DNA from 3 places in the Klebsiella ornithinolytica genome. Region 2 is predicted to be linked to each of the others. Evidence: predicted binding sites of a transcription regulator. Region 2 holds the regulator's gene; each other region holds the start of a gene.
What was found. The regulator CRP, encoded in region 2, controls carbon source genes, mostly activating them, when cyclic AMP is high. The targets are predictions, from matches to a motif close to ATGTGANNNNNNTCACAT.
Positions count from the first base shown of each region.

Region 1: a site for CRP is predicted at 7,905-7,922, ahead of Q1L34_RS20375 (maltoporin). Genes of this name have one in related genera too.
Region 3: a site for CRP is predicted at 7,234-7,251, ahead of Q1L34_RS03755 (2-hydroxycarboxylate transporter family protein). Genes of this name have one in related genera too.

Region 1 is NZ_CP130153.1:4,272,702-4,282,424, reverse strand. Features, by position in the region: gene Q1L34_RS20405 (extracellular solute-binding protein) at 1-433, shown strand, start outside; gene Q1L34_RS20400 (carbohydrate ABC transporter permease) at 554-1,861, shown strand; gene Q1L34_RS20395 (sugar ABC transporter permease) at 1,872-2,723, shown strand; gene Q1L34_RS20390 (glycoside hydrolase family 53 protein) at 2,728-3,930, shown strand; gene Q1L34_RS20385 (beta-galactosidase) at 3,962-6,019, shown strand; gene Q1L34_RS20380 (PTS sugar transporter subunit IIB) at 6,089-6,403, shown strand; gene Q1L34_RS20375 (maltoporin) at 6,543-7,814, opposite strand; gene Q1L34_RS20370 (LacI family DNA-binding transcriptional regulator) at 8,084-9,157, shown strand; gene Q1L34_RS20365 (type B 50S ribosomal protein L31) at 9,275-9,535, shown strand; gene ykgO (type B 50S ribosomal protein L36) at 9,538-9,678, shown strand; gene Q1L34_RS20355 (GNAT family N-acetyltransferase) at 9,675-9,723, opposite strand, start outside.
Region 2 is NZ_CP130153.1:437,995-447,717, forward strand. Features, by position in the region: gene Q1L34_RS01960 (YccS/YhfK family putative transporter) at 1-1,355, opposite strand, end outside; gene crp (cAMP-activated global transcriptional regulator CRP) at 1,408-2,040, opposite strand; gene Q1L34_RS01970 (OsmC family protein) at 2,347-2,751, shown strand; gene Q1L34_RS01975 (phosphoribulokinase) at 2,832-3,698, opposite strand; gene Q1L34_RS01980 (YheU family protein) at 3,734-3,952, opposite strand; gene Q1L34_RS01985 (hydrolase) at 3,949-4,908, opposite strand; gene Q1L34_RS01990 (nuclear transport factor 2 family protein) at 5,181-5,633, opposite strand; gene Q1L34_RS01995 (ABC transporter ATP-binding protein) at 5,746-7,650, opposite strand; gene kefG (glutathione-regulated potassium-efflux system ancillary protein KefG) at 7,824-8,387, shown strand; gene kefB (glutathione-regulated potassium-efflux system protein KefB) at 8,374-9,723, shown strand, end outside.
Region 3 is NZ_CP130153.1:774,690-784,412, forward strand. Features, by position in the region: gene Q1L34_RS03720 (winged helix-turn-helix domain-containing protein) at 1-434, shown strand, start outside; gene Q1L34_RS03725 (FidL-like protein) at 487-885, shown strand; tRNA gene Q1L34_RS03730 (tRNA-Phe) at 1,100-1,175, opposite strand; gene Q1L34_RS03735 (DUF554 domain-containing protein) at 1,281-1,994, opposite strand; gene Q1L34_RS03740 (ornithine decarboxylase) at 2,432-4,588, shown strand; gene Q1L34_RS03745 (response regulator) at 4,635-5,327, opposite strand; gene Q1L34_RS03750 (ATP-binding protein) at 5,317-6,960, opposite strand; gene Q1L34_RS03755 (2-hydroxycarboxylate transporter family protein) at 7,308-8,669, shown strand; gene Q1L34_RS03760 (fumarylacetoacetate hydrolase family protein) at 8,687-9,550, shown strand; gene citC ([citrate (pro-3S)-lyase] ligase) at 9,564-9,723, shown strand, end outside.

The DNA of each region.
Region 1 (9,723 bases), 1.7 Mb from region 2:
GGGGATTAACTACGGCGTTGCGCCGCTGCCGATGCTGCCAGACGGCAAACCGATGAGCTCGTTCCTTGGCGTAAAAGGGTACGTGGTGTCGACCTGGAGCAAAGACAAAGCGCTGGCACAGCAGTTTATTGAGTTTATCAACCAGCCTCAGTACGTGAAGGCGCGCTATGTGGCAACCGGCGAGATCCCGGCGCTGAAAGCAATGATTGACGATCCGCTTATCAAGAATGACGAGAAAGCCAGCGCGGTGGCGGTGCAATCTGCTCGCGCCACGGCGATGCCGGGTATCCCGGAAATGGGCGAAGTGTGGGGGCCGGCGAACGCGGCGCTGGAGCTCAGCCTGACCGGCAAACAGCCGCCGCAGGCGGCGCTCGATAATGCCGAGAAACAGATCAAGATGCAGATCGAGGCTATGCAGGCCAGCAACCAGTAATCGTGATGTCCGTCATTTTAAGGTGACAGGCGCGTTGGCCGCTGACCTGTTACCCGGATTATCAGGGCATAGATGTAAAGAAGCGGGAGGAGGACCTCCCGTTTTCAGAAGGAGTGGTGTGTGATTATCAATCCCAGCGAAAATATTGCCGAGTCGCGCGGCGCAGGACGTCATGCGTGGTGCGGCCTGCTGCTGGCTGTCGTGCCGGGTTTTGGCCAGTTTTATCATCGCCAGTGGCTGAAGGGGCTTGTCTTCCTGGTCCTGCTGAGCAGTTTCATGGGGGTTTTTTATGACTTCCTGCAGGAAGGCCTGTGGGGGCTCTACACCCTGGGCGAGGAAGTCCCGAGGGATAACTCCATTTTCCTGTTGGCGGAAGGGATCATCAGCGTGCTGATCGTCGCTTTTGGCCTGCTCATTTACTCTCTTTCGTTGCGCGACGCCTGGGTTAACGGCAGAAAGCGCGATGAAGGCGTGGCGCTGAACAGCGTGCGCAAACAGTATCAGATGCTGTTGAACCAGGGGTTTCCCTATCTGATGATCAGCCCCGGCTTTATTTTGCTGGTGTTCGTTGTCATCTTCCCGATTCTTTTTGGCTTTGCCATCGCGTTCACTAACTACAACCTCTACCACACGCCGCCGGCGAAGCTGGTGGATTGGGTGGGTTTTAAAAACTTTATCAATATTTTCACGCTCTCTATCTGGCGCTCGACCTTCTTTGACGTGCTGCAGTGGACGGTGGTGTGGACGCTGCTGGCAACGACTCTGCAATGCACCGTCGGTGTGCTGCTGGCAATCCTCGTGAACCAGAAAGATCTGCGCTTTAAACCGATGATTCGCACTATTTTTATCCTGCCGTGGGCGGTTCCGGGGTTTGTCACGATCCTGGTGTTTGCGGGGATGTTTAACGACTCGTTTGGGGTGATCAACAACGCGATTCTGTCGTTCTTTGGCATTGGCCCGAAGGCGTGGCTGACCGATCCGTTCTGGACGAAGACCGCGCTGATCATGATGCAAACCTGGCTGGGTTTTCCGTTTGTCTTTGCCATGACCACCGGCGTGCTGCAGGCGATTCCTGACGATCTTTATGAAGCTGCGACCATGGACGGCGCCAGCGCCTTTACCCGCCTGCGGACCATTACGTTACCGCTGGTGCTGTACTCGATCGCGCCGATCATTATCACCCAGTACACCTTCAACTTTAACAACTTCAACATCATTTACCTGTTCAACAACGGCGGTCCAGCGGTCGCCGGTTCGAACGCCGGCGGGACGGACATTCTGGTGTCGTGGATCTACAAACTGACGATGTCGTCTTCGCAATATGCCATTGCGGCGACCATTACTATCCTGCTGTCGATATTTGTCGTCGGCCTGGCACTGTGGCAGTTCCGCGCCACAAAATCCTTCAAAAACGATGACATGGCGTAAGGGAAGCAACATGGCTAAATCACCCAGTATTAAACGCGAAAAGTGGATTCGCCTGTCACTCACCTGGCTGATTGTTATCCTGGTCTCGGTGGTGATTATCTATCCGCTGGTCTGGACCGTCGGCGCGTCGCTGAATGCCGGAAACAGCCTGCTCAGCACCTCGATTATTCCGGAGAACCTGTCATTCCAGCACTATGCCGACCTGTTCAACGGCAATGTGAACTACCTCACCTGGTACTGGAATTCGATGAAAATCAGCTTCATGACCATGGTGCTGACCTTAATCAGCGTCAGTTTTACCGCCTACGCCTTTTCCCGCTTTCGTTTTAAAGGGCGGCAGAATGGACTGATGTTGTTCCTGCTGCTGCAGATGATCCCGCAGTTTTCTGCGCTGATTGCGATCTTCGTGCTCTCGCAGTTGCTGGGACTGATCAACAGCCATCTGGCGCTGGTGCTGATCTACGTTGGCGGCATGATCCCGATGAATACCTGGCTGATGAAGGGCTATCTCGACGCGATCCCGAAAGATCTGGATGAGTCGGCAAGAATGGACGGTGCCAGCAGCTTCCGTATTTTCTTTGAGATCATTATGCCGCTGTCAAAACCGATTCTCGCGGTGGTGGCGCTGTTTTCATTCACCGGTCCGCTGGGCGATTTTATTTTGTCGAGCACCATCCTGCGTACGCCGGACAAATACACGCTGCCGATTGGCCTGTACAACCTGGTGGCGCAAAAAATGGGCGCCAGCTACACCACTTACGCAGCAGGAGCGGTGCTGATTGCCGTTCCGGTCGCGATTCTCTACCTGGCATTACAAAAATACTTTGTTTCCGGCCTGACCTCTGGCAGTACAAAAGGATAACCCCATGAAAAGATTAACACCCGCGTTGCTTGCTGTTTGTCTGGCATGCAGTTTTTCCCCCGCTGCACTGGCCGCCGAGGCGCTGCAAACGCGCGCATTTCGCGCGCTGCCTGCGGATTTTATTAAAGGCGCTGATATCTCTACGCTGCTGGATGCGGAAAAGCACGGGGCAAAGTTTTATAACCACAACAACCAGCAGCAGGATCCGATCGCCATTTTGAAGGCCGATGGCGTGAACTATGTCCGCCTGCGCCTGTGGGTAGACCCGAAAGATGCGCAGGGTCAGGGCTACGGCGGCGGTGATAACGATCTGGCGGCGACGCTGGTGCTGGCGAAGCGGGCAAAAGCGCAGGGTATGAAGCTGCTGCTGGATTTCCACTACAGCGATTTCTGGACCGACCCGGGTAAACAATTCAAACCGAAAGCCTGGGAAAAAATGGATTATCCGCAGCTGAAAACGACCATTCACGACTACACCCGTGACACCATCGCCCGCTTTAAACAGGAAGGCGTTCTGCCGGATATGGTGCAGATTGGCAATGAGATAAATGGCGGCATGCTGTGGCCGGAAGGCAAAAGCTGGGGGCAGGGCGGCGGTGAATTTGACCGTCTGGCTGGCCTGCTGAATGCGGCAATCGACGGCCTGAAAGAGAATCTGCAGAATGGCGAGCAGGTGAAAATCATGCTTCATCTGGCTGAAGGCACTAAGAACGATACCTTCCGCTGGTGGTTTGATGAAATCAGTAAGCGCAACGTACCGTACGACATCATCGGTCTGTCGATGTACACCTACTGGAACGGCCCGATTAGTGCGCTGAAAGCGAATATGGATGATATCAGCAGGCGCTATAACAAAGATGTGATCGTCGTGGAAGCCGCCTATGCCTATACCCTGGAAAATTGCGATAACGCGGAAAACAGTTTCCAGGCCAAAGAAGAAAAAGAGGGCGGTTATCCGGCCACGGTACAGGGACAATATAATTATATCCACGATTTAATGCAGGCCGTTGCCGATGTTCCCGACCAGCGCGGGAAAGGTATTTTTTATTGGGAACCGACCTGGATCGCCGTGCCGGGAAATACCTGGGCTACACCGGCGGGAATGAAATATATCCACGATGAATGGAAGCAGGGTAATGCCCGGGAAAATCAGGCGCTGTTTGATTGCCAGGGGAAAGTATTACCTTCAGCAAAAGTCTTTAATTAATCGTTAAGTTTTACACTTCAGGATGTTTATTATGAATAAATTTGCGCCTTTGAGTCCGAAGGTCAATGCGCTATTGCATGGCGCTGACTATAACCCGGAACAGTGGGAAAATTATCCCGGTATTATCGATCAAGATATTGCCATGATGCAGCAGGCTAAATGCAATGTCATGTCGGTGGGGATTTTCAGCTGGGCCAAACTTGAACCTCAGGAAGGCGTATTTGAATTTGGCTGGCTGGACAGCATTCTGGATAAGCTGTACGCCGCCGGTATTCACGTATTTCTGGCTACGCCAAGCGGCGCACGCCCGGCCTGGATGTCGCAGGCCTATCCGCAGGTGCTGCGAGTGGGGCGCGACCGGGTACCGGCGCTGCACGGCGGACGGCATAACCACTGTATGACGTCACCGGTTTATCGGGAGAAGATTTTTAAAATCAACAGCCTGCTCGCGGAACGCTACGCACAGCATCCGGCGGTTCTCGGCTGGCATATTTCCAATGAATATGGCGGAGATTGCCATTGTGAACGCTGTCAGGCGCGGTTCCGCGACTGGCTGAAAGCGCGTTATCAAACGCTGGATAATCTCAATCACGCCTGGTGGAGCACTTTCTGGAGCCATACCTACAGCGACTGGTCGCAGATTGAGTCGCCGGCACCGCAGGGGGAAGTGTCCATTCACGGGCTGAACCTTGACTGGCGTCGCTTTAACACGGCGCAGGTCACGGACTTCTGCCGCCATGAGATTGCCCCGCTGAAGGCGGCGAATGCCGACCTGCCGGTGACCACCAACTTCATGGAGTACTTCTACGATTACGACTACTGGCAGCTGGCGCAGGCGCTGGATTTCATCTCCTGGGATAGCTATCCGATGTGGCATCGCGACAAAGATGAAACCACGCTGGCCTGCTATACCGCGATGTACCATGACATGATGCGCAGTCTGAAGGGCGGCAAGCCGTTCGTGCTGATGGAATCAACGCCGAGCGCCACCAACTGGCAGCCGACCAGTAAGTTGAAAAAACCGGGGATGCATATTCTCTCCTCCATGCAGGCTGTCGCCCACGGGGCAGACTCAGTTCAGTATTTCCAGTGGCGTAAGAGCCGTGGCTCGGTGGAGAAATTCCACGGCGCGGTCATTGACCACGTTGGTCATCTGGATACCCGCGTCGGCCGCGAAGTCAGCCGGCTGGGTGATATGCTCAGTCGTCTGCCTGGCGTGGTGGGCTGTCGCACCGATGCGAAAGTGGCGATTATCTTTGACCAGCAAAACCGCTGGGCGCTGGATGATGCGCAGGGCCCGCGTAATCTCGGGATGGAGTATGAAAATACCGTTAATGAACACTACCGGCCATTCTGGGAGCAGGGTATTGCGGTCGATATCATCGATGCCGATGGCGACCTGAGCGCCTACCAGCTGGTTATCGCCCCGATGCTGTATATGGTTCGCGATGGGTTTGCCGCGCGCGCCGAAGCGTTTGTCGCCGACGGAGGCCATCTGGTGACCACTTACTGGACGGGGATCGTTAATGAATCCGATCTTTGCCACCTTGGTGGTTTCCCGGGACCGCTGCGCAACCTGCTGGGGATTTGGGCGGAGGAGATTGATTGCCTGAATGACGGCGAGCGCAACCTGGTTCAGGGGCTGGCAGGCAACGAAGGCGGGTTACAGGGGCCGTATCAGGTGCGCCATCTGTGCGAGCTGATTCATGCCGAAAGCGCCCGGCCGCTGGCAACCTATCGTGATGATTTCTACGCCGGCCGCCCGGCGGTGACCGTTAATCATTTCGGCAAGGGGAAGGCCTGGCATGTCGCCTCACGCAACGACCTGGCTTTCCAGCGCGATTTCTTCGCGGTTATCAGCCGGGAGCTGGCCTTACCGCGGGCGATCGAGAGTGAGCTTCCGCCGGGCGTGGTCGCCACGGCCCGCACCGATGGCGAAACGACCTATGTTTTCTTGCAGAACTACAGCGCTCAGCAGCACAGCGTAAGCCTGCCGCAGGGCTATCAGGACAGTCTCTCCGGTGCGGCCATTAGCGCGCCGTTGACCTTAACCGCATGGGACTGCCGTATTCTCAGTCGTAAAGCGTAATCACTGCGTTATCCGAGCCTGCTCCTGCGAGCAGGCTTTTTTTTACCTTGATATTATCAGGAGTGCATGATGGTAAGTTTAAAATCCTTTCTGCATTATTTCGCCCAGCCTCGCCAACCGGTGCCGTTAAGTGATGTTGAAAAGCAACAGCTACAGGATTTAATTCAGGCGTTTGGTGGGGAGGGAAATATTGTTAATGTCGACGCCTGTATTACGCGTTTACGGGTCACGGTGAATAATCTGGCTATTGTCGATTCTCAGGCGCTACAGCAGCAAGGGGCGCTGGGTGTAATTATTATCGGGCAACAGGTGCACGCTATTTTTGGCAAGCAGTCTGATACCTTACGTCAACTATTAGATGAGCATTTTACCAGCCGTAAATAAAATTCATAAATAAAAAGGGATAACTCAATATAGAGTTATCCCCAAAACAAGACAAAGAAAACAATGGCAATAATCATTACCGGAGGGTAATTACGACCTTACAGCTGGAGATAAAAAGCTTCAGATAACAAAAATACGTTTACCACCAGGCTTCGACCTGGACGCCGAAGTTCCACGTATTGCTGGCGGTTTGATCTTCAAACGGTTTACCATTCTCGGAATCATTGAGATAGGAGGCAAAAATACGTAATTCAGGGCGTGACATAAAGTCCGGGCCATCGGCCAGACCCAGCGCAATGGTGTATTTCTCGCCGGCTTGTTTGTAGTCGGTATTGTTCTTATAGCTGTCTTTCTGGTAGAAACCGCCGACTTCGCCAATCAGACGGACATACTCGGTGAACTGATACTGTCCGCGTGCGACCAGAGAGAGTAAACGCGTTTTATTGGTGTAATCGGTGATGTCGTCGGCGGAGCCCCAGGTCAGCACATGGTTAATCGAGAATTTGTCGGTAATCGGAATCAGACCGGTGTTGATCACGCGATAGCCGGTGGCATCGTTGACATAGTTCCACATGTCGTACCAACCGCCGCCCTGGGAGACCATGTTCTGCGCCAGCCCTTTATTTGCATACTGCAGAACCAGCTTGTTGTAGCCGCCCAGCATATCCTGGCTGATTTCGCCGGTCAGCATCACGCCGTTATCGGCATCGTACAGCCCGCCGTAGCTATCCTGTTTTTTGGTGGTGTTGGGCATCGCGTAATCGATACCAAATTCGGTCCAGGCGCCGGACCACGGTTTCCAGCCCGCATAGCGCAGATCGACATAGTTGATATTGACGTTACTGTCGCCGTCGACGCGGTAATCGACGTCGTTTGCATCACCGCGGATCCAGGCAAGTGAAACGGCGCCTGGGCCTAAGGTATAGTTTTCGATCCCGGCACCGGAACCGGAGATGTTCCAGTATTTGGTATCGATGATGTGCAGATCGTGGCGCTGATAGTAGCGCTTGCCGCCCCAAATGACCGCGTTAGGATCGCCGGGGATCAGGCCTTTAATTTGCAGGTTCAGCTGACGCAGGCCAAACTGCGCATCGTCATTGAGGGTGGTTTCGTTATCGTTAGAACCGTCAGAGACCATGCTGACCATGCTATCGAGATAGAAGCTGACGTCATCCTTCTTATACACCTCAGAACCCAACTCCAGCTCGCCATAGGTATCAGATTCGTTACCCAGACGACCAATTTTGTTTTTTTGCCATTCGGCCAGACTGCCATCCCCGGAGACCCCAACCCCGGCACGCATATAACCATGAAAATCAATTCCAGGAACAGAGGCGGAAGCCGCGAGCACGGATGGTGAAATCAGCGCGGCGGCCAACGCAACAGAGACTGTGCGCAGCGTAGTGTTCATGTCTATCCTCTTATTGTTTTGTATTACGTTCACATTAACGGTGTCATGAAATGCCTAAACGTAACTTCAGGCAATTTAATGATCGTGATAGTGTGATTAAGTGCAAATAAAATGGCGTAATTTGTTACGGTCAGTGAGTCCATTCACAATTTGATGTATTGTGAGCGTAATACTTTTATTGTCATTTTTTAGCATGGGAACGTTGCAGGGCGCGTTTTTTTAAATGGCCCCTGTTACAATCCAGGGATAACAACATAAGGAACCGGACCATGAAGTCGAAAAGCGCAACCTTAGAAGATGTCGCGCGTCATGCAGGCGTCTCCTATCAGACCGTGTCCAGGGTGCTCAATAAATCTGCTAATGTATCCGAGGCCACGCGTCGTAAGGTGGAGAAATCCATTGAGCTATTGCGGTATGTCCCTAACCGCCTGGCTCAACAGCTGGTGGGCAAGCAAAGTCGGACCGTCGGTCTGGTGACAATTTCACTGTCGTTGCACGCGCCTTCTCAGGTTGCCGCAGCGGTAAAACGCTATGCGAATGTGGAAGGTTATCAGGTGCTCATTTCTATGATTGATGAGAGCGTCAATCAAAGTATTCAGGAATCCATCAATGAGCTGAAGTCCCAGCTGGTTGATAAGGTGATCATCAACGTGCCTCTGGAGACCGAACAAGCCCAGAAAATCGCGGCTGACAATGATGATATCGTTTGTCTCTTCCTCGACGTCGATCCCTATAGCTCCGTGTTTAACGTTTCGTTTAACCCGGCTGACGGCACCCGCGCGAGCGTCAAATATCTGTATGAAATGGGTCATCGGGATATTGCGCTGCTGGCCGGGCCGGAAAGCTCCGTCTCGGCAAAATTGCGTCTGAAGAGCTGGATAGAGACGCTGGCTGGCTATGGGCTACAGCCGGTGACGGTGATTCGCGGGAACTGGGACGCGCAGAGCGGCTATGCGGGCGCGCTGCAGATGTTGCGTGAGACGCCGAAATTTACGGCGGTGCTGGTGGGGAATGACCAGATGGCGCTGGGGGTACTGAGCGCATTTCATCAGCATCAGGTACCGATTCCCGGTGAGAAGTCGGTGATTGGCTATGATGATACGTATGAAAGCTCATTCTTCTATCCGGCGCTGACCACCGTGTCGCTGGATCTGGATTTGCAGGGTAAAGAGGCCGTACGCCGTATTCTTGCTAGCGGCGATGGCGAAACGTCGCATACCTCTTCAATCCTGCCTGCCCGGCTGGTCGTGCGTCATTCTACCGGGCCAAAAACGGAGCAGGGTAAAGACCTACAGGCTATTGCAGAACAGCTGCGTGCGCTTGCACATCAACTGAATCCTTAATCTCTCACGGGCGGTTCGCGCCGCTCGATTTTACATCCCTGAGCTTCTCATGGTTGATCTTTGTCTTTTTGCGGCGTAACCTTATTGTTATGTTATAACATATCTGTTGAGGTTATCATGAAAGACAATATCCATCCGCATTACCGTACCGTTGTGTTCCATGACACCAGCGTGAATGAATATTTTAAAGTGGGATCGACAATCAAGACCGAGCGCGTAATTGAACTGGATGGGGAGACCTATCCTTATGTCACCCTCGATGTGTCGTCCAAATCGCACCCGTATTACACCGGTAAGCAGAAAGCTCTCAACAGCGAAGGCAGCACTGCACGTTTCCGCCAGCGTTTCGGCGGCTTTATTGATGCTAAAAGGAACTAAGGATGCAGGTACTCAACTCGTTGCGCAGTGCGAAACAGCGCCACCCCGATTGTCAGATTGTGAAACGCAAAGGGCGGCTGTACGTTATCTGCAAAAGCAATCCTCGTTTTAAAGCCGTGCAGGGACGTAAGAAGAGACGCTAATCTCCTGATGTACGGAAGCTCTCCAGCGTGGCGCGCTGCTGACCA
Region 2 (9,723 bases):
ATCAGGTAGCTCAGCAGCGTGACGAGCAGCATCGCGGAGAGCGTATAACCCTCCGGGACATGGAAGTGCAACGCCAGTCCGGCGATGGCCAGACCGGCAAGCGTACCTGCCGCCCGATGGACGATACGTACCCGCGTCGCGCCGTAGCCGTTTTGGGTTACAAAAAGCACCGTCATCAGGATCCAGTAAGGCTTGGGAAGGTTCAGGGCACTTCCCATCAGGCTCGCGGCCGTTAACATCACGCAGATACGCGCAGCGTTACGTAACGCCGGTGATTTTAACGAGAGATAGTTTTTTAGCGCGGGCAGCAGCGGCAGACGGCGCTCTTTATCCGCCATCAGGTTGCGAGCGTACAGCGGGCGCTGGGTACGCAGCACCCGGGCTATTCGGCTGAAGTGCCAGGCGCAGAACTGCCCTACCGGGTTGTCCGGATGCTGCCAGGCAATTTTCTCCAGCGCGCCGATCTGCTTATCCATGTTAAAGCGCCGCGGATAGCGGTGGTACAGGATGTCATCGGCCAGCACCCGCAGGCGAGCGGCAACGGTTTGCGCGTTCCAGCGGATCACCGCCTCGGCATGGCTGCGTTCTACCAGTTTTTGTACTTCTTCGGGTTGGTGCAGGCTGACGGAGATATGTTCCTGCAAATCCAGCGCCATCTGAAACGCCCGCAGCAGGCGCTTGTGGTCATTGCGCTGGTTCGCCGCCAGCATATGCATCTGCTGGTAGCATTGGGTGATCAGGTCCACCACCTTCTGCTGGCGCGTGAGCAGCGGCGGCAGTGAAGTGGTGGGATCGATATGCTGGGTCAGCAGGCTGTATTTGGCTTCGCAGTAGTTAGCCAGCTCGCGATAGAGCAGGCTCAGCGATTCGCGCAGCGGCTGCTCGCGCCATAGCCAAAACCAGAACCAGTTAAACAGACCGTACCACAGCGTCCCGAGGGCGTAGATCAGCAGTGGCTCCCAGACGGGCATGTTTCCGGCAAGGCTCAGGGTAAAGATCGCGGCAATCAACGAAGCGGGCAGAAGCCTGGCGTGCAGAGAGCTGATCTCCGCCGTCACGCCGAGCAGCAGCGCCAGGCCGCTGAGAATCAAAGGTAGCGGGATCGCCTGCTGAAGCAGAAGCTGGACGACCAGACTGCAGCCGGCGAACAGCGAACCGCCAATAATCAAGCGTTTAAAAAAACGTTTGTGCGGCGTATCCAGACCGGCGACGTTACAGCAGGCGGGCACCAGCGAGAACAGCAGACCTTGCTGTAAATGACCGAGGAGGAGGCCGATTGCGACAGGCAAACACAACACCAGCGTTTGCCGCAGTGCATAGTTGACTTCCGGGTGATAAATCAGCCTGCGCCACATAGAGGGAAAACAAAAACGGCGTATTGCGCAAGCAATACGCCGTTTTATCGACTTAACGCGTACCGTATACGACGATAGTTTTACCGTGTGCGGAGATCAGGTTCTGATCTTCCAGCATCTTCAGGATACGGCCAACGGTTTCGCGGGAACAGCCAACGATCTGACCAATTTCCTGACGGGTAATTTTAATTTGCATACCATCAGGGTGGGTCATCGCATCCGGCTGTTTTGCCAGGTTCAACAGCGTCTGAGCGATGCGCCCGGTGACGTCGAGGAAGGCAAGGTTACCCACTTTTTCTGAGGTCACCTGCAGACGGCGAGCCATCTGCGACGACAAGCGCATCAGGATATCCGGGTTAACCTGAATGAGCTGACGGAATTTTTTGTAGGAGATTTCGGCCACTTCACATGCGGTTTTCGCACGTACCCAGGCGCTACGCTCCTGGCCTTCTTCAAACAAGCCTAATTCACCGATGAAATCGCCCTGGTTGAGGTAAGAGAGGATCATCTCTTTACCTTCTTCATCCTTGATGAGCACAGCCACAGAGCCTTTGACGATGTAGTACAACGTTTCTGCTTTTTCACCCTGGTGGATCAGCGTGCTTTTAGATGGGTACTTATGAATGTGGCAATGAGACAAGAACCATTCGAGGGTAGGGTCTGTTTGCGGTTTGCCAAGCACCATGCGCGGTTATCCTCTGTTATAAGCTATCTCCGGGTGCCGACACTACACGGCATCCGGGCATGCAATCGTATTGTTTCCCTATGCCTGGGAAACGGGCTGGTGATTTTTCTTCAGCCTGTAATGTGAACTCCTCTGCATACATGCAGTACATCAATGTAATACTGTAGCATCCCGACTGTTTTAGCATAGCTTTTGCCGCATGTCTCCTGGTGTCTCGCTTCAGCATGATGCAGGTCGCCTTCCGTTGCGAGAATTGTTATGTACGCGTAATCTGTCAGGAAAATTGCAACCTTGGAGTTAAATTTTATGCAAGCTCGTGTGAAATGGGTTGAAGGGTTAACCTTCATCGGAGAGTCGGCTTCAGGTCACCAGATTCTGATGGACGGCAACTCCGGAGATAAAGCGCCAAGCCCAATGGAGATGGTGCTGATGGCGGCGGGCGGATGCAGCGCGATCGATGTCGTGTCTATTTTGCAGAAAGGTCGTCACAACGTGACTAACTGTGAAGTCAAGCTGACGTCTGAACGTCGGGAAGAGGCGCCGCGTCTGTTTACCCATATCAACATGCATTTTATTGTCACCGGCAAGGAGCTGAAAGATGCGGCCGTCTCCCGTGCGGTGGATCTGTCGGCGGAGAAATACTGCTCGGTGGCGCTGATGCTGCAAAAAGCGGTGAACATCACCCACTCGTTTGAGGTGGTAGAGGCGTAATGCCAGATACCCGGTGGCGCGATGCTTACCGGGTTGACACCGTCTTGCAGGCCGGCGCAAGCGTAGCGCCGGCCGCGAATTTAAATTGCTTTACCTTCCATCAAGCGTTCCACCAGCGGCGTCATGATGAGCTCCATCGCCAGCCCCATTTTCCCGCCAGGCACCACCAGCGTATTGATATGCGAGATAAACGAGCCCTGTAGCATCGCCAGCAGCCAGGGAAAATCGATATCCGGTAGGTTGCGGAAGTGGATCACCACAAAGCTTTCATCCAATGACGGAATGCCCTTCGCCGCAAACGGGTTGGAGGTGTCGACAGTGGGGACGCGCTGGAAGTTGATATGGGTGCGCGAAAACTGCGGTGTGATGAAGTTGATATAGTCTTCCATTGAACGGACCACGGAATCCATCACCGCTTCACGGGAGTGACCTCGTTCACTGGTATCGCGGATGAGCTTCTGAATCCATTCCAGGTTGACGATAGGCACCACGCCAACCAGCAGGTCGACATTCTGCGCGACGTTATACTGCGGCGTGACAACCCCGCCGTGCAGCCCTTCATAAAACAGGACATCGGTCGGTTCCGGTAGCGGTTGCCACGGTGTGAATGTGCCCGGTACCTGATTCCACGGCACCGCCTCATCATAGGTATGCAAATACTTGCGCGACTGGCCGCTACCGTTACGCCCGTACTCAAGGAAGGTGTTTTCCAGCAGGCCGAAGTCGTTGGCTTCCGGGCCGAAGTAGCTGATGTGTTTCCCCTGATCGCGCGCTTTGCGGATCGCCATGTCCATTTCCGGGCGGGTATAGCGATGGAAGCTGTCGCCTTCTACCTCCGCGGCACGCAGATTTAGCTGGGCGAAAATTTTACGAAAGGCGAGGCTGGTGGTCGTGGTTCCCGCGCCGCTGGAGCCCGTGACGGCAATCACCGGATGTTTGGCAGACATAACAACTCCCAGATTAAACGATGTGTGGCGCCGCCTTAGCCGTGAAACTGCTTGCGGGGCATGATGTTGACCGTCTCGTGCAGTTCTGACCACACCAGCACGGCTTCTCCGCTTTTCAATTGCTGTTTGACGTCGGCGACTTTATCCGCCAGCGAGCGTTCATGTTCACCATAATCGGTGCCCTCACGCAACACAAAGCTTTCGATCAGGTTATCCAGCGTTTCGGGATCCAGATCGTGCCAGGGAATAATCATTTTTGTGCTCCCAACCAACGGGTTAACCAGTCCGGGATACGCTTTTCCAGCCACATTTCCGGTTTGCGCAGCGTGCCGCCGACGAATCCGACGTGTCCGCCATTTTCGGTCAGCTGATACTCGACGTTTACCGGGAGCTGCTCTTGCGGCGGAATGGAGTGGTGGTCCATAAAAGGATCGTCCTTCGCATGAATGATCAGCGTCGGTTTCGTAATGTCGCTGAGGCGCGGCATGGCGCTGCACTGGCGATAGTAGTCCAGCGCATCGGCGAATCCGTGAATCCTGGCGGTGATCATATCGTCAAACTCGCGGATGCGGCGCATACCTTTGAGCTGGCGGAGATCAACCGGTAGCGAGCCGGGATAGGCTTTCAGCTTACGCGCGGCGTTGGCCTTTAACAGATTGAGCAGATAACGCTGATAGACCCGGGAAAAGCCCTTGTCCATATGATAGCTGCAGGCTTCGAGCATGAACGGGGCTGAGACAATAACCGCGGCATCAAGCGGGACATTATCACCTTCTTCGGCCAGCAGGCAGCCCAGCATATTCCCGCCCAGCGAATAGCCGACGGCAGCGGTCGGCACCGCACCCCATTCGCGTTGTAGCCAGTGCAGGAACCAGCGGCCATCTTCGGTTTCACCCGAATGATAGATGCGGTTATTGCGGTTGGGTTCGCCGCTACAGCCGCGGAAATGCATCACCACGCCCAGCCAGCCGCGCTGCATGGCTGCATGGATAAGGCCATGAGCATAGGGGCTGTGCAGGCTACCCTCCAGCCCGTGGAACACCACCAGTCGCGGTTTGTGTTGCGCCCCGGCGGGGTCTTCGCTCCACGCCAGATCGACAAAATCACCGTCCGGGAGCTCAAGTCGCTGCCAGTGCGGCGTGAATCCCAGCTTACGGCGAATCAGGCGCGGCAGCATGGTCTGCAGATGACGATTGCCCACGCCGCGCATAGGGTGAAACTCACGCGAGTCGTTTTCGGGGGGCGTCATTTCTGTGGGGGTGATTTCAACCATAGCACCAGAGCAGTTAATCATCTTATAAAACAGTATACCGCGCATGAAGTGCGCAGGTTATCCAATATGTGGTCTTGCGGCCTGTGCTATAGGTTACACGAAATTGAAGCCGGATGAGGACTGCTCTTGCGGGATAAAGATGGCCCGCTGCCCGGGAAGGCTGGAAGGGGAAACAGCCACCGCCAGGAGCGAATGGCTGTGGGGCTGGCTTAAAACATGCTGTTGCCGCTGGCGGTTTTTTCCGGAACCGTCTGAATAACATCCCAGTGCTCAACGATCTTGTTCTGCGCATCGAGGCGGAAAATATCGATAATCGCCCGGGTGACGCCCGGCTCGCGGCCGGTGGACGCAACGTGCAGAACGACATAGTCGCCGTCGACAATCACGCGTTTAATCTCGCTGTGAGAGTCGGGGAATTTCTCTTTCAGAAAGGCGATGAATTGACGAAAGCCTTCGGGCCCATCCTTCGCACCAGGATTATGCTGGATATACTCGTTTCCGAGGTAGGTTTTTGCGGCATCAAAGTCTTTATCGTTCAACGCTTTATTATAAAAAGCGATGACGTTTTCTTTGTTTTTCAATTCGCTCGCGCTGTAGGCGGCAAAAGCGGAGTGGGTCAGGGCACAAAGCAGTGAGAGGGAGATAAGCGTTTTTTTTACCATGGCAATGCCTCTTCGCAGATGAGTGTTGCGGTTTATAGCAGGGGCATATAACGGCGCGTTCCCATAACTCAGCGCCACTGCGTTTATACTCCCTGCCCTATCATAACCCGTTTTAACCTTCCTGTAGCATCTGTTCCAGCTGCTCTTGTGCATCCAGCCAGGCCATTTCACACTCTTCGAGACCGGATTTGGCACTGGCCTGTTGCTGCAGACAGCTGGTCAGCTCTGCTTTGCGGGAGGCATCATACAGCCCGCTGTCGCCGAGCTTCTCTTCCGCCTGGGCGAGCTGCGCGTTGAGCTTATCCATCTCTTTTTCGAGGCGGCTAATCTCTTTACGCAGCGGCTGAGTGAGCGTCCGTAATTCCGCTTCCCGACGTTTCTGGTCTTTGCGGGCCTGTGCGCTGTTACCGCTCTCTTTCGCAACGTCAGACGACGAGCTCTCCTGTTTCTGCGAGTCGCTGAGCCACTGCTGATAATCTTCCAGGTCGCCATCGAACTGCTCGACTTTGCCGTCATGCACCAGATAGAGATCGTCGGTGGTGGAACGGATCAGGTGGCGATCGTGCGAGACCACCACCAACGCGCCTTCGAAATCAATCAGCGCTTCGGTCAGGGCCTGACGCATATCGAGATCGAGGTGGTTCGTCGGTTCATCGAGCAGCAGAAGGTTAGGTCGCTGCCAGACGATCAACGCCAGCACCAGGCGGGCTTTTTCACCACCGGAGAAACGCTGCGTCTCTTCGTTGACCTTATCGCTCTGGAAACCAAATCCGCCGAGATAGTCGCGCAGTTTCTGCTCTGTCTCCTGAGGTGCCAGGCGTGCCAGATGCTGTAACGGGGATTCGTCAGCGCGCAGAAACTCCAGCTGATGCTGAGCGAAGTAGCCGAGCTTAATACCTTTAGCGAGGCCAATCTCGCCATGCAGCGGCTGGAGTTCGCCGGCCAGCAGCTTGATCAGCGTCGACTTGCCGGCGCCGTTTCGCCCTAACAGGCCAATGCGTGAACCGGGCACCAGGTTTAGTTTGATAGAGTCCAGAATCACCCGTTCGCCGTAGCCGGCGCTGACTTTTTCCATTTTCAGCAGCGGGTTTGGCAGGCTTTCCGGCGCGCGGAAACTAAAGTGGAACGGGTTATCGACGTGAGCCGGTGCGATAAGCTCCATGCGTTCCAGCATTTTAATGCGGCTCTGGGCCTGCTTGGCCTTGGTGGCCTTGGCGCGAAAGCGGTCGATATAGCTTTGCAGATGGGCGACGCGCAGCTGCTGGCTTTCATACATCGACTGCTGCTGTGACAGGCGGGTTGCGCGCTGCACTTCAAACGAGCTGTAGTTGCCGGTGTATTCGAACATCGTTTGCTGTTCGATATGAATAATTTTATCGACGATCGGATCCAGGAAGTCACGATCGTGAGAAATCAGAATCAGCGTGCCGGTGTAGCCTTTCAGCCATTTTTCCAGCCAGATGACCGCATCGAGATCGAGGTGGTTAGTCGGTTCATCGAGCAGCAGCAGATCGGAACGACAAATCAGCGCCTGCGCGAGGTTCAGGCGCATACGCCAACCGCCGGAAAAGTCGCTGACCGGGCTTTCAAGCTGTTCATTACTGAATCCCAGCCCGTGCAGCAGACTGGCGGCGCGCGAACGGATGGTCCAGGCATCGATGGCATCCAGTTTGCCGTGCACCGTCGCGATGGCGTGGCCGTCATTGCGCTCGTTGGCCAGTTTTAAATCGGCTTCGAGCTGGCGATATTCGCGATCGCCATCAATAACATAATCAATGGCTGGCTGCGGCAGCGCAGGGGTTTCCTGATTAACCCACGCCAGCTGCCAGTTACCCGGAAAGGTCATACTGCCGCCGTCGGCGCTAATCTCGTTTTTCAAAAGCGACAGCAGCGTGGATTTGCCGCAGCCGTTTTTGCCCACCAGGCCGACCTTCTGGCCAGGATTGATGGTGGCGGTGGCGTTGTCCAGGAGGACCCGTACGCCGCGACGAATTTGTAACGAGGAGAAAACAATCATAAGGCGCCGTATGTTCTGACTATGTTAGTTTGTCATTATGATAATGTAATGTGGTAGCAAATTGCTCCACCGGGCCGCAATGGTAGCCCAAAACGAAGACGATACACAAAGTCATTCTGGTTGCGTCGGGACGCAGCCGTTGTGCAGGCCACCAGAAGACGTTCGGGAGGGGAATGATGTCTCAGACAGCGAAGGTTTTGCTGCTGTATGCCCACCCAGAATCCCAGGATTCCGTGGCCAACCGGGTTTTACTTGAACCGGCTTTACAGTTGCCAAATGTCACCGTGCACGATCTCTATGCACACTACCCAGATTTTTTTATCGATATTACCCACGAGCAGGAGCTGTTGCGCCAGCATGAGGTGATTGTTTTCCAGCATCCGCTCTATACGTGGAGCTGCCCGGCATTGCTGAAGGAGTGGCTGGACAGAGTGCTGACCCGCGGCTTTGCCAGCGGCGCCGGAGGGAACCAGCTTGCGGGAAAGTACTGGCGTAGCGTGATTACCACCGGTGAGCCCGAGAGCGCCTACCGACGCGATGCCAATCGCTATCCCATGAACGACATCCTGCGCCCATTTGAACTGACTGCCGGCATGTGCCGGATGCACTGGATGAGCCCGATTATTGTCTACTGGGCTCGCCGACAATCGCCTGCCGATCTGAAAAATCACGCGCGTGCTTATCGCGACTGGCTGGCTAATCCCATCGCGGCAGGAGGCATAAATGGAGGGCGCTGATCTGCTTTTAGCGGGAGTCCTGTTTCTGTTTTCTGCCGTGGTGGCGGTGCCGTTGGCCGCCCGGCTCGGCATCGGCGCGGTATTAGGCTATCTGCTGGCCGGCATTGCGATTGGCCCCTGGGGACTGGGTTTTATTAGCGATGTTGATGAGATTTTGCACTTCTCCGAACTGGGCGTCGTGTTCCTGATGTTCATCATCGGGCTGGAGTTGAATCCGTCTAAGCTCTGGCGCCTGCGCAGCTCCATTTTTGGCGTCGGGGCGGCGCAGGTTGTGCTCAGCGCGGGTATTCTTGGCGGATTACTCATTGTGACCGGGTTTTCCTGGCAGGCGGCGGTGGTCGGCGGTATTGGTCTGGCGATGTCGTCTACGGCAATGGCGCTGCAGTTGATGCGTGAGAAAGGAATGAGTCGCAGCGAGTCCGGACAGCTGGGGTTTTCGGTGCTGCTGTTTCAGGATCTGGCGGTGATCCCCGCGCTGGCTCTGGTACCGCTGCTGGCCGGTTCCGGTGATGACCATCTTAACTGGGTGACCGTCGGGCTGAAGGTTCTGGCCTTCGCCGGGATGCTTATTGGCGGCCGTTTTCTGCTGCGACCTGTTTTTCGGTTTATCGCCGGCTCCGGGGTGCGAGAAGTATTTACCGCCGCAACGCTGCTGCTGGTACTGGGTTCGGCCCTGTTTATGGATGCGCTCGGTCTGTCTATGGCGCTCGGTACTTTTATCGCCGGCGTTCTGCTGGCTGAAAGCGAGTATCGCCATGAGCTGGAGATCGCCATCGAGCCGTTTAAAGGGCTCTTGCTTGGGTTGTTCTTTATTTCCGTCGGCATGGCATTGAATCTGGGCGTGCTCTATACCCACTTACTGTGGGTGGCGGCAAGCGTTGCCGTGCTGGTGGCGGTAAAAAGTCTCGTGTTGTACGGCCTGGCGCGGGTATACGGGGTGCGTAGCTCGGAACGGATGCAGTTTGCGGGAGTGCTGAGCCAGGGGGGCGAGTTTGCGTTTGTGCTGTTCTCACTGCCGGCATCGCTGCGACTGTTCGAAAACGATCAGATGGCGCTGCTGCTGGTCACGGTCACGCTATCGATGATGACAACGCCGCTGTTGATGACGCTTATCGATCAAATTCTCTCCCGGCGCTTTAACCAACCGGAAGAAGAGGATGAAGCGCCGTGGGTTGAGGACGATAAACCGCAGGTGATTATTGTCGGCTTTGGCCGCTTCGGGCAGGTTATTGGTCGTTTGCTGATGGCCAATAAAATGCGGATTACCGTGCTGGAGCGCGATATCAGTGCGGTTAACCTGATGCGTAAATATGGCTATAAAGTCTATTTTGGCGAT
Region 3 (9,723 bases), 340 kb from region 2:
ATATCACCGCTGATTTTCTCATCAATAATATGGAGAGCGAAGCGGTTGTCGGCAGTGGTGTAAAGACTAAACCAAAGAGCTTACTGAAAAATCACGGGCAGATCATTTTTTCAGCGCTCTTTGTTTTATTTATACTTTTCTCTGTTTTATTATTTTATAAAGAAAAAAACCAGGAGTACAAACTTTTCGGTCATGTTGGAAAATGTAATATTTATTTCTTTAATGGCATTAAAAGTAATGTGAAGAAGTATTTCTCCAGCACCAGAGGGAAAGAATTATTGTCCCAGTGTAACCAGCCTGCCGTTGTGTATTATGATGAAACCAGCAGGGGCAAGAAGGGTGGAATACCTGAAACTATTGCTTCTATATGCAGCATTGGAGTAGATGGAAAAATAAATGCGTGTAAAAACTATGTCGATATTATTCATAATTAGTAGCATTGTGATACTGACGATCGTTTTCGTCATTATACGTAATGAATCGGCGGTGGAAGAGTTAAATTGTTCCGGAAATGTTGATATTTTAATGAGCTCATCAGGCGTTCAGACTTTAGATGGTGATATCCAAATTACTGCCCATCTTGTTCCCTCCGTTGGACGCAGGAGCTACGTTGCTGAATATGGTAAGGTTGTCTATGGCGGCAAGAGCTACGTTATTGACCGTAATGTCAGACTCTTATTTAAGGAAACTAAGAGCAATGGTTTCTCCGAAGTGCACAGGGAGGGCGTGGATAAAAATCAATCTGATACGCTTCCTGATCACATTGCGCAGGCGCTATTATCTTCACAATCGATTTTCTTTTATCGGTTGGACAAAATACAAAATGGTATCTGGCGACTGAGTGATTTGAGACGAACCATTTTTATTTGCAAAGTCATATCATGATCTTATCCGGGAACGGATGACGGATTGAACATGGACTGGGTCGGGTACGAACGTGCCCGGACCCGGACTCACGCCGCAGGCGTTGAACAGCGCGCTTGTCGCGCTGGCCCCGAAGGGGTGAGCGGCGTGCCGCGAATAATCGAACGAAGTTCGATGGAGAGTCTGTATTGCAGAAAGCAAAAAACCAGCCCTCAGGCTGGTTTCTTTAAATAAGTGGTGCCCGGACTCGGAATCGAACCAAGGACACGGGGATTTTCAATCCCCTGCTCTACCGACTGAGCTATCCGGGCAACGGGGCGCATTAAAACCGATTCGCCTCGCTTCGTCAACGAAATTTATTTAAATCGATGCAGACTGCACAATCTATCACCAGTTTGAATTAAAAGCACCCGTTTTCAGGTGAAAAAAAGCGTCCAGGCCGCTGAAATCGGCATCGCCAGAAGCAGGGCTGGTAGCATGTTAACCACCGCAAACATCTTAATTCCGCAGATGCGCAGCCCGGTCGCCAGCAGCAGCATGCCGCCGACGGCGCTGAAGTCGGCCATCATCATCGGCGTGGTGAGCGGCATGATCAGCGATGCGCAGGCCGCCAGCGTGAGCTGGATCAGCAGCATCGGTACGCAGATAGCTGAAACGGCAAATCCCAGCGTGCAGGCGAAAATCGTGGCGGTGAAAAAGTCGAGAAAGGCTTTGGCGATCAGTATGCTGGCATCGCCGGTCATCCCTTCACGCATGGCGCCGAAAATCCCGGTGCCGCTGGCGCAGAACAGAACAATAATGGCGACATAGCTCTGAATAAACGACGTATTCAACTGCGCCTTTTTTTTGCCCGCTGGCGTGAGCCACTGCTGAAGCTTACTGACCAGAGTATTGGTGCCTTTTTCCATATTGCAGGCTTCGCCAAGCAGCGTGCCGACCAGCGTGGAGAGTACCATCACCGGCAGGTTGACGCATTTCACGACCAGCAGGATACCAATCCCCAATGAGGCCAGACCAAAAATAGAGGTCATCGATGTCCGAATCCGCTCCGGCAATCGTTGGCTTAACAGCGCGCCCAGTACGCCGCCTAAAAGGACCGCGCCGGCATTAATAAAAGGTCCTGTCACCATTAGCAGTGCTCCTGTTCATTATCCCTGACAACGGCATCATTATGACCCGAAAGCAGGGTAAAGGCCTGCAAATCCGTCGCCTGTTTGCATACCGATTTCATCTTGCGCAGCTATGTCAAAGGTGACATTATTGCGCGAATTTTCTTCTCTTCAACGATGAGGCCGCCGATGATCACCCCATCCGTACATCAGCATTGCCGCTGCGCGCAGATGCGTAAGCCGCCTCATCTTGCTACTCTGCATTCTGATTCCCTGCCCCCCATGCGGTGAAGGCAGCGCATGCTCACTGCAGGACAACAGTAAGATCGGACCCGGTCTGCTTTTACTGATGTCTGGCGGTCGGAGCTGGAATCCAGTCGGACCCTGACATTTCGTTGGGCAAGGCATCAGCGCCTTGCCTGAAGCCTTTTACTCTCCGGAAACGGGTATTCGCGCTAATGAAATCAATGCACATTGCCGCCAGCCACGCGCTGGTCTCTCATCTCTCTACCCACCGTCGCGTGGTGGCGCTGGACAGTACTGATTTTACCGATGTGGCGGCAGTCGTCATTACCGCAGCGGACAGCCGCAGCGGCATCCTCTCTCTGCTTAAACGCAGCGGCTTTAACCTGCCGGTCTATCTGCTGACCGATAGCGACATGGCAAAGCCAGACGGCGTGACGGCGATCATCGGCGGGAAGGAGCAGGAGTGGCTCGAACTGGAAGCCGCTGCCTGCAGCTATGAAGAGAACCTGCTCCCGCCGTTCTTCAATACCCTGACGCAGTACGTCGAGATGGACAACAGCACCTTTGCCTGTCCGGGGCATCAGCACGGTGCTTTCTTTAAAAAACACCCGGCGGGCCGCCAGTTTTTTGACTTCTTTGGCGAGAACGTTTTCCGCGCCGATATGTGCAATGCCGATGTGAAGCTTGGGGACCTGCTGATCCACGAAGGCTCGGCGAAACATGCGCAGAAGTTCGCGGCGAAGGTTTTCAATGCCGACAAAACCTATTTTGTCCTCAACGGCACCTCGGCGGCGAATAAAGTGGTCAGCAACGCGCTGCTGACGCGCGGCGACCTGGTGTTGTTCGACCGCAACAACCATAAATCCAACCACCACGGCGCGCTGATTCAGGCGGGGGCCACGCCGGTCTATCTCGAAGCATCGCGAAATCCGTTTGGCTTTATCGGCGGTATCGATGACCACTGCTTTGATGAACACTACCTGCGTAATCTGATTCGGGAAGTGGCGCCGGAAAAAGCCGATGCGCCACGGCCGTTCCGCCTGGCGGTCATTCAGCTGGGCACCTACGACGGGACGGTCTACAACGCCCGTCAGGTGGTGGATAAAATTGGCGGCCTGTGCGACTACATTCTGTTTGATTCCGCGTGGGTCGGCTATGAACAGTTTATTCCGATGATGGCCGACTGCTCGCCGCTGCTGCTGGATCTGAATGAAAACGATCCGGGCATTTTTGTTACCCAGTCGGTGCATAAGCAGCAGGCGGGGTTCTCGCAAACGTCGCAGATCCACAAAAAAGATAACCACCTGCGCGGGCAGGCGCGATTCTGCCCGCATAAGCGGCTGAATAATGCCTTTATGCTACACGCTTCCACCAGCCCGTTTTACCCGCTGTTTGCGGCGCTGGACGTGAACGCCAAAATCCACGAAGGAGAGAGCGGCCGCCGGCTGTGGGCGGAGTGCGTGGTGCAGGGGATTGAAGCGCGCAAGGCGATTATCGCCAGTTGCAAAATGATTCAGCCGTTTATTCCGCCGGTTGTGGCGGGTCGCCGGTGGCAGGATTATCCTACCGAGACGATTGCCCGCGAGCGGCGTTTCTTCAGCTTTGAACCGGGCGCCCGCTGGCACGGTTTTGACGGTTATGCCAGCGAGCAGTACTTTGTCGATCCGTGTAAATTGCTGCTGACTACCCCGGGCATTGATGCCGAAAGCGGCGAATATACAGGGTTTGGTATCCCGGCGACCATTCTGGCGCACTACCTGCGTGAGAACGGCATTGTGCCGGAGAAATGCGACCTGAATTCGATCCTGTTCCTGCTCACCCCGGCCGAGAGTGCGGAAAAAATGGCCCGCCTGGTGGCGATGCTGGCGCAGTTTGAACAGCATATCGAAGCCGACACGCCGCTGGCCGACGTACTGCCGACTATCTATAACAAATATCCGGTTCGCTATCGCGATTACACCCTCCGCGAGCTGTGCCAGGAGATGCATGACCTGTATGTCAGCTTTGACGTGAAGGATCTGCAAAAAGAGATGTTTCGTAAGCACAGCTTCCCGCGCGTGGTGATGAACCCCCAGGATGCCAACCGCGAGTTTATTCGCGGCAACGTTGAGCTGGTGCGGTTAAGCGAGGCCGAAGGCCGGGTCGCCGCTGAAGGGGCGCTGCCGTATCCGCCGGGCGTGCTGTGCGTGGTCCCGGGAGAAGTCTGGGGCGGGGCGGTGCTGCGCTATTTCCTGGCGCTGGAAGAGGGCGTCAACATGCTGCCCGGTTTTTCACCCGAGCTGCAGGGAGTATATAGCGAGACGGATTCTGACGGCATCAAGCGGCTGTACGGCTATGTCCTGAACCAGGCGGCTATGCGCCTTTCTTAATACCGGACCCTCTCCCGCAGTGTGTCGGGAGAGGGAATGCGGTGGCTCAGCCCGCGCTATGTCTGTACATTCTGCGCGGATGGCCAATTTTACCGTATTGCATCTCCACGCTGAGAAAACCGCTCTCCACGCAGTGTTCCAGATAGCGGCGGGCGGTGGTTTTACTCAGTCCCGTCGCGCTCGCGACTTCGTCCACCGAAAAGCAGTGCAGCGTATGGTGGCTAAAGAGATTTTGTACCCGCGCCAGCGTATTCCCCTCTATGCCTTTGCTGCCGTTATCCTGACGGTAGTTTTTCGCCTGCAGTTGATACAGGGAGTCCACGTTTTGCTGATCGACAATCTTCCACACCCGCTGTTGTTCAGCGAACTGCATAAAGCGCTCAAGTGACTGGTTAAGACGCTTCCACGATACCGGCTTGAGAATGTAGTCGAACGCGCCGTTGCGGATCGCCAGGCTACAGGTATCCATATCGCTGGCGGCGGTGATAAAGATGACCGAACAGTGGGTACCTGCCAGCATCGCATTGCCGATAAGCGTAATCCCTTTCCCGTCCGGCAGGTAATTATCCAGCAGCACCAGCTGCGGTCGCTTACTCTCAATTTGCGTCTGCGCGTCAGCCAGAGATGACGCAATGCCCACCAGCCGCAGGCCCGGATGTTTGCCAATCAGCTCCGCATGCAGCAGCGCCAACGCGTGCTCGTCTTCCACGATCAGTACATCGATAAGTTCATGTTGCATAGTCGGTCTCTTCCAGTTCCAGTTCCTGTTCCGGGCGCCAGGCGCTTCCCGTGGCGGGAATAAACAGTGAAAAAATCGCGCCGCGGGGTATATTGTCGGCGACCTCGATCGTCCCGCCAGCCTGGCTGACATAGCTGTCGATCAGGTACAGTCCGATGCCGTGGTCGCCGCAGGTTTTGGTGGTGATGCCGCGCTCAAATATCCGCTCGCGCAAGGCCGGCGTAATGCCGACCCCCCGATCGGCCACTTCGACGATCAGCTCTTGCGCATTCAGCTTGATCAGCACCTCTACCGGCTCGTGCGGCAGCGGCGCGCGCTGCGTCGCTTCAATGGCGTTATCCAGCAGGTTGCCGATAATCGAAATCAGCTCTGCTTCGGCAAGCGGTGCGAAGGGGCTCGCCATCCGGCAGGCCGGATCGAAGCTCAGTTGCACCCCTTTTTCGCGGGCGCGGGAGGCCTTGCCTAACAGCAGACCGCACAGCGTTGGCGAATGAAAGCGCGACGAGATAAAGTCCAGCAGCTCCTGGGCGTGTTCTGACTGGGCCTGAATATAGTGAATGGCTTCCTCATAGCGCCCCATATGCAGCAGGCCGGAGAGCGTGGTCATGCGGTTGAGCTGCTCATGGCGCATGATGCGCAGATTGTCGACGTAGCGTTTCACCTGGCTGAGCTGAGCGCTGAGGGTGTCTATCTCATTGCGATCGCGGAAAGTTATCACCCAGCCCTGCAGCGAGTCCTCCAGCATGATCCGTACGCGGCTGGCGATCACCGTCAGATCGTTGAACCGACAGATCTCATCATGCGTGTCCCGTTGCAGCATCGTTTGCGGTGAGAAGAAGGGGACGGGGGCGATCACCTGGCCGATCGGCTGTCCGCGCAGCTGTCGGGCGGGCTGATTCAGGCCCAGCAGCTTCCGCGCCGCCTGGTTGATCACCTCGATCCGCAGATGGTTATCGATAGCGATCACCCCTTCGTAGATCGACTCCATCATCGCCTTTTGCTGGCGCACCAGCAGACCGATTTCACGCGGCTCCAGCGAGAAAATCTGCTTCTTAATGCTGCGGGTAAAAAACCATGAAAACACGAACAGGGCCACGAGCAGCAAAACGGCAGCGAGCAGAATATTGACGGCTTTACTGACGGTAATGGTGTCGAGATAGCTGGTGAGATAGCCCACGGAGACAATACCCACCACCTGGCCGTCCTCGCTGAATATCGGGGCTTTGCTGCGCAGCGAAATTCCCAGACCTCCCTGGCGAATGGTGGTGGTGGTTTTGCCCTTCAGCACCTCCTCGTTATCACCACCCACGAGCAGAGTGCCGACCCGGTCGGCGAACGCCGAATGAAACAAATGACGACCTTGATTATCGCCGACGACAATAAAACTGGCGTCACTGCGTGCCGCTATTTTATGCATGAAATGAGTGATTGCGCTAATATCCTTTCTGGCGACATTTTCCCGTAATACAGGGATGATGGCGATCTCTTCTGCTTGTATTTTTGCCCGCGTACTCATTTCCATATACAGCTGTTTTTCGACATCAATATAATAATAGCCTCCCAACAGCACGAAGAGTACTGAGAAAAAGGCCGTCAGTGAAATGAACAGCTTTATTTGAAATGACACTTTCATCGCTATCACGCTGGGTATCAATGGAAGTGGCTAATATATCATCTTTTTTCCGGCTGGCATCTGCTTTGCCGGAAACTTGTGATCCTTTGCACAAGCGCTCTGCATAAGGAAAATATTGCTGCCGCAGCAGATCTTAAATTTACGTTAATAAATGTTATTTGTTTGTTCGTTTTAGAAAATAAACCATAAAAACCACGCCAATAAATAAACTATGAATCACATTAAATAAAAGAAACCATTAAAACCATAGCATCCATTAAAGTTTCGGTTTTAATATGCTGATCCTCACATTAAGTCTGCTTTTGGCACATTAAGCTGCCTGCACAAAATAACCAAGGGGCTTAATAATGAGCACAACTGACGATTCTTTCTCTGTTACCCAGGACCCAATTGATATTCACAAACCTTCGCTCAAAGAGCGCTGGTGGCATATTATGGATAGCTGGAAAGTAGGGATTATTCCTTTACCGCTGTTTGTTCTTGCCGGACTGCTGATTGCCGTCGATTGTCTGGGGGGGAAGTTACCGAGTGATATCGTGGTGATGGTTGCCACGCTGGCGTTTTTTGGTTTTGCCTGCGGCGAATTCGGCAAACGTCTGCCGATCGTCGGCAAACTCGGTGCGGCGGCGATTTGCGCGACGTTCATCCCTTCGGCGCTAGTCTACTACGGCCTGCTGCCGGATGTGGTGGTGGAGTCCACCACCAAATTCTACAAATCCACCAATATTCTCTATCTCTACATCTGCTGCATTATTGTCGGCAGTATCATGAGCATGAACCGCACCGTGCTGATTCAGGGCTTCCTGCGCATCTTCTTCCCGATGCTGTGCGGTGAAATTGTCGGCATGATCGTCGGTATGAGCGTGGGCCTGGCGCTCGGTCTTGAACCGTTCCAGATCTTCTTCTTTATCATACTGCCGATCATGGCGGGCGGCGTGGGCGAAGGCGCGATCCCGCTGTCGATCGGCTATGCGACGTTGCTGCATATGGATCAGGGCGTGGCGCTGGGACGCGTCCTGCCGATGGTGATGCTGGGCGGCCTCACCGCCATTATCATCTCCGGCTGTCTGAACCAACTCGGCAAACGCTATCCGCACCTGACCGGTGAAGGCCAGCTGATGCCAAACCGCGCGAATACCGATGAAACGGCCCCCCAGCCGGCCTTCTCTGGAAAAGTCGACGTTACTACCATCGCTTCCGGCGCGCTGCTGGCGGTACTGCTGTATATGCTGGGGATGCTGGGCCACAAGCTGATTGGTCTGCCTGCACCGGTCGGCATGCTGTTCATGGCGGTGCTGGTGAAACTGTTTAACGGCGTCTCCCCGCGCATCCTTGAAGGTTCTCAGGTGGTCTACAAATTCTTCCAGACTTCTGTGACCTATCCCATCCTGTTTGCCGTTGGCGTCGCGATCACCCCGTGGCACGAACTGGTCGCTGCTTTCACCGTCAGCAACCTGCTGGTGATTATCAGCACCGTCTCTGCGCTGGTGGCGACCGGTTTCTTCGTCGGCAAAAAGATTGGCATGCATCCGATTGATGTCGCCATCGTCTCCTGCTGCCAGAGCGGACAGGGCGGCACCGGTGATGTGGCGATTCTGACCGCCGGCAATCGTATGAGCCTGATGCCATTCGCCCAGATTGCCACTCGTATCGGCGGCGCAATTAATGTCTCGGTCTCGCTGCTGATTCTCGGCAACTTCCTTGTTTAAGTTTTCAGGAAACAACAATGAAACTCGCAAGCTTTATCTATCAGGACATTCGCAGCTTCGGCATCGTCAAAGCCGAAGGGATGATTGATTTAGGTCGTCGTCTTGGCGATCGCTACGGCGACCTCAAGGCGCTGCTGCAGGGTAACGGCCTGGCTGAAGCCAGCCGCTATCTCAACGATGTGGTCGATGTGCCGATGAGCGCCGTCACCTTCCTGCCGGTGATTGAGCAGCCGGAAAAGATCCTCTGCGTGGGCATGAACTATGCCGAAAAGCGCAAAGAGTTCGATCAGCACAATCCGGCGCCGACGCTGTTTGTCCGCTTTGCCGATTCTCAGACGGCGCACAACGCGCCGGTGTTGAAACCGCGCCATTCCCGCGAATTTGACTACGAAGGCGAACTGGCGGTGATTATCGGCAAAGGCGGCGAAAACATCCGTCGCGAGGAGGCGCTGCGCCACGTTGCTGGCTACAGCTGCTACATGGATGGATCCGCACGCGACTGGCAGCACAGCTGGTTTACCGCGGGGAAAAACTGGCGGCAGACCGGCGCATTCGGCCCGTGGATGGCGACCGCGGATGAGATCCCGGATCCGCATCAGCTGACGATCCGCACCTGGCTGAACGGCCGGATGGTTCAGGATGACAACACCAGCAGCATGATCCACAAGGTGGCGGAGCTGATCGAGTACATCAGCACCTTCACCCGCTTAAGCCCGGGCGATGTGATCATCACCGGATCGCCGGGTGGGGTGGGGAAAAAGCGGAACCCGCCGCTGTTTATGCAGGAGGGCGATCGCATTGAGGTTGAGATTGAGCATATTGGCCATCTCAGCAATGTGATCATGGAAGCGCCAGCCAGCACGCTGACGACGGCACATTGAGTAAGGCGTGATGATGGACTCGCAACCTGCTATCGACTTTCGCTTCACGGAAGTGGCCCAACACCCGGAACGTCTGAGCCGGATTCGTTACCTGCTGACGGACAGCGGTCTGGGGATGGACAACGATATCACGCTGTTCGTTGAGGCCTGGTCCGGAGAGCAGCTGGTGGGCT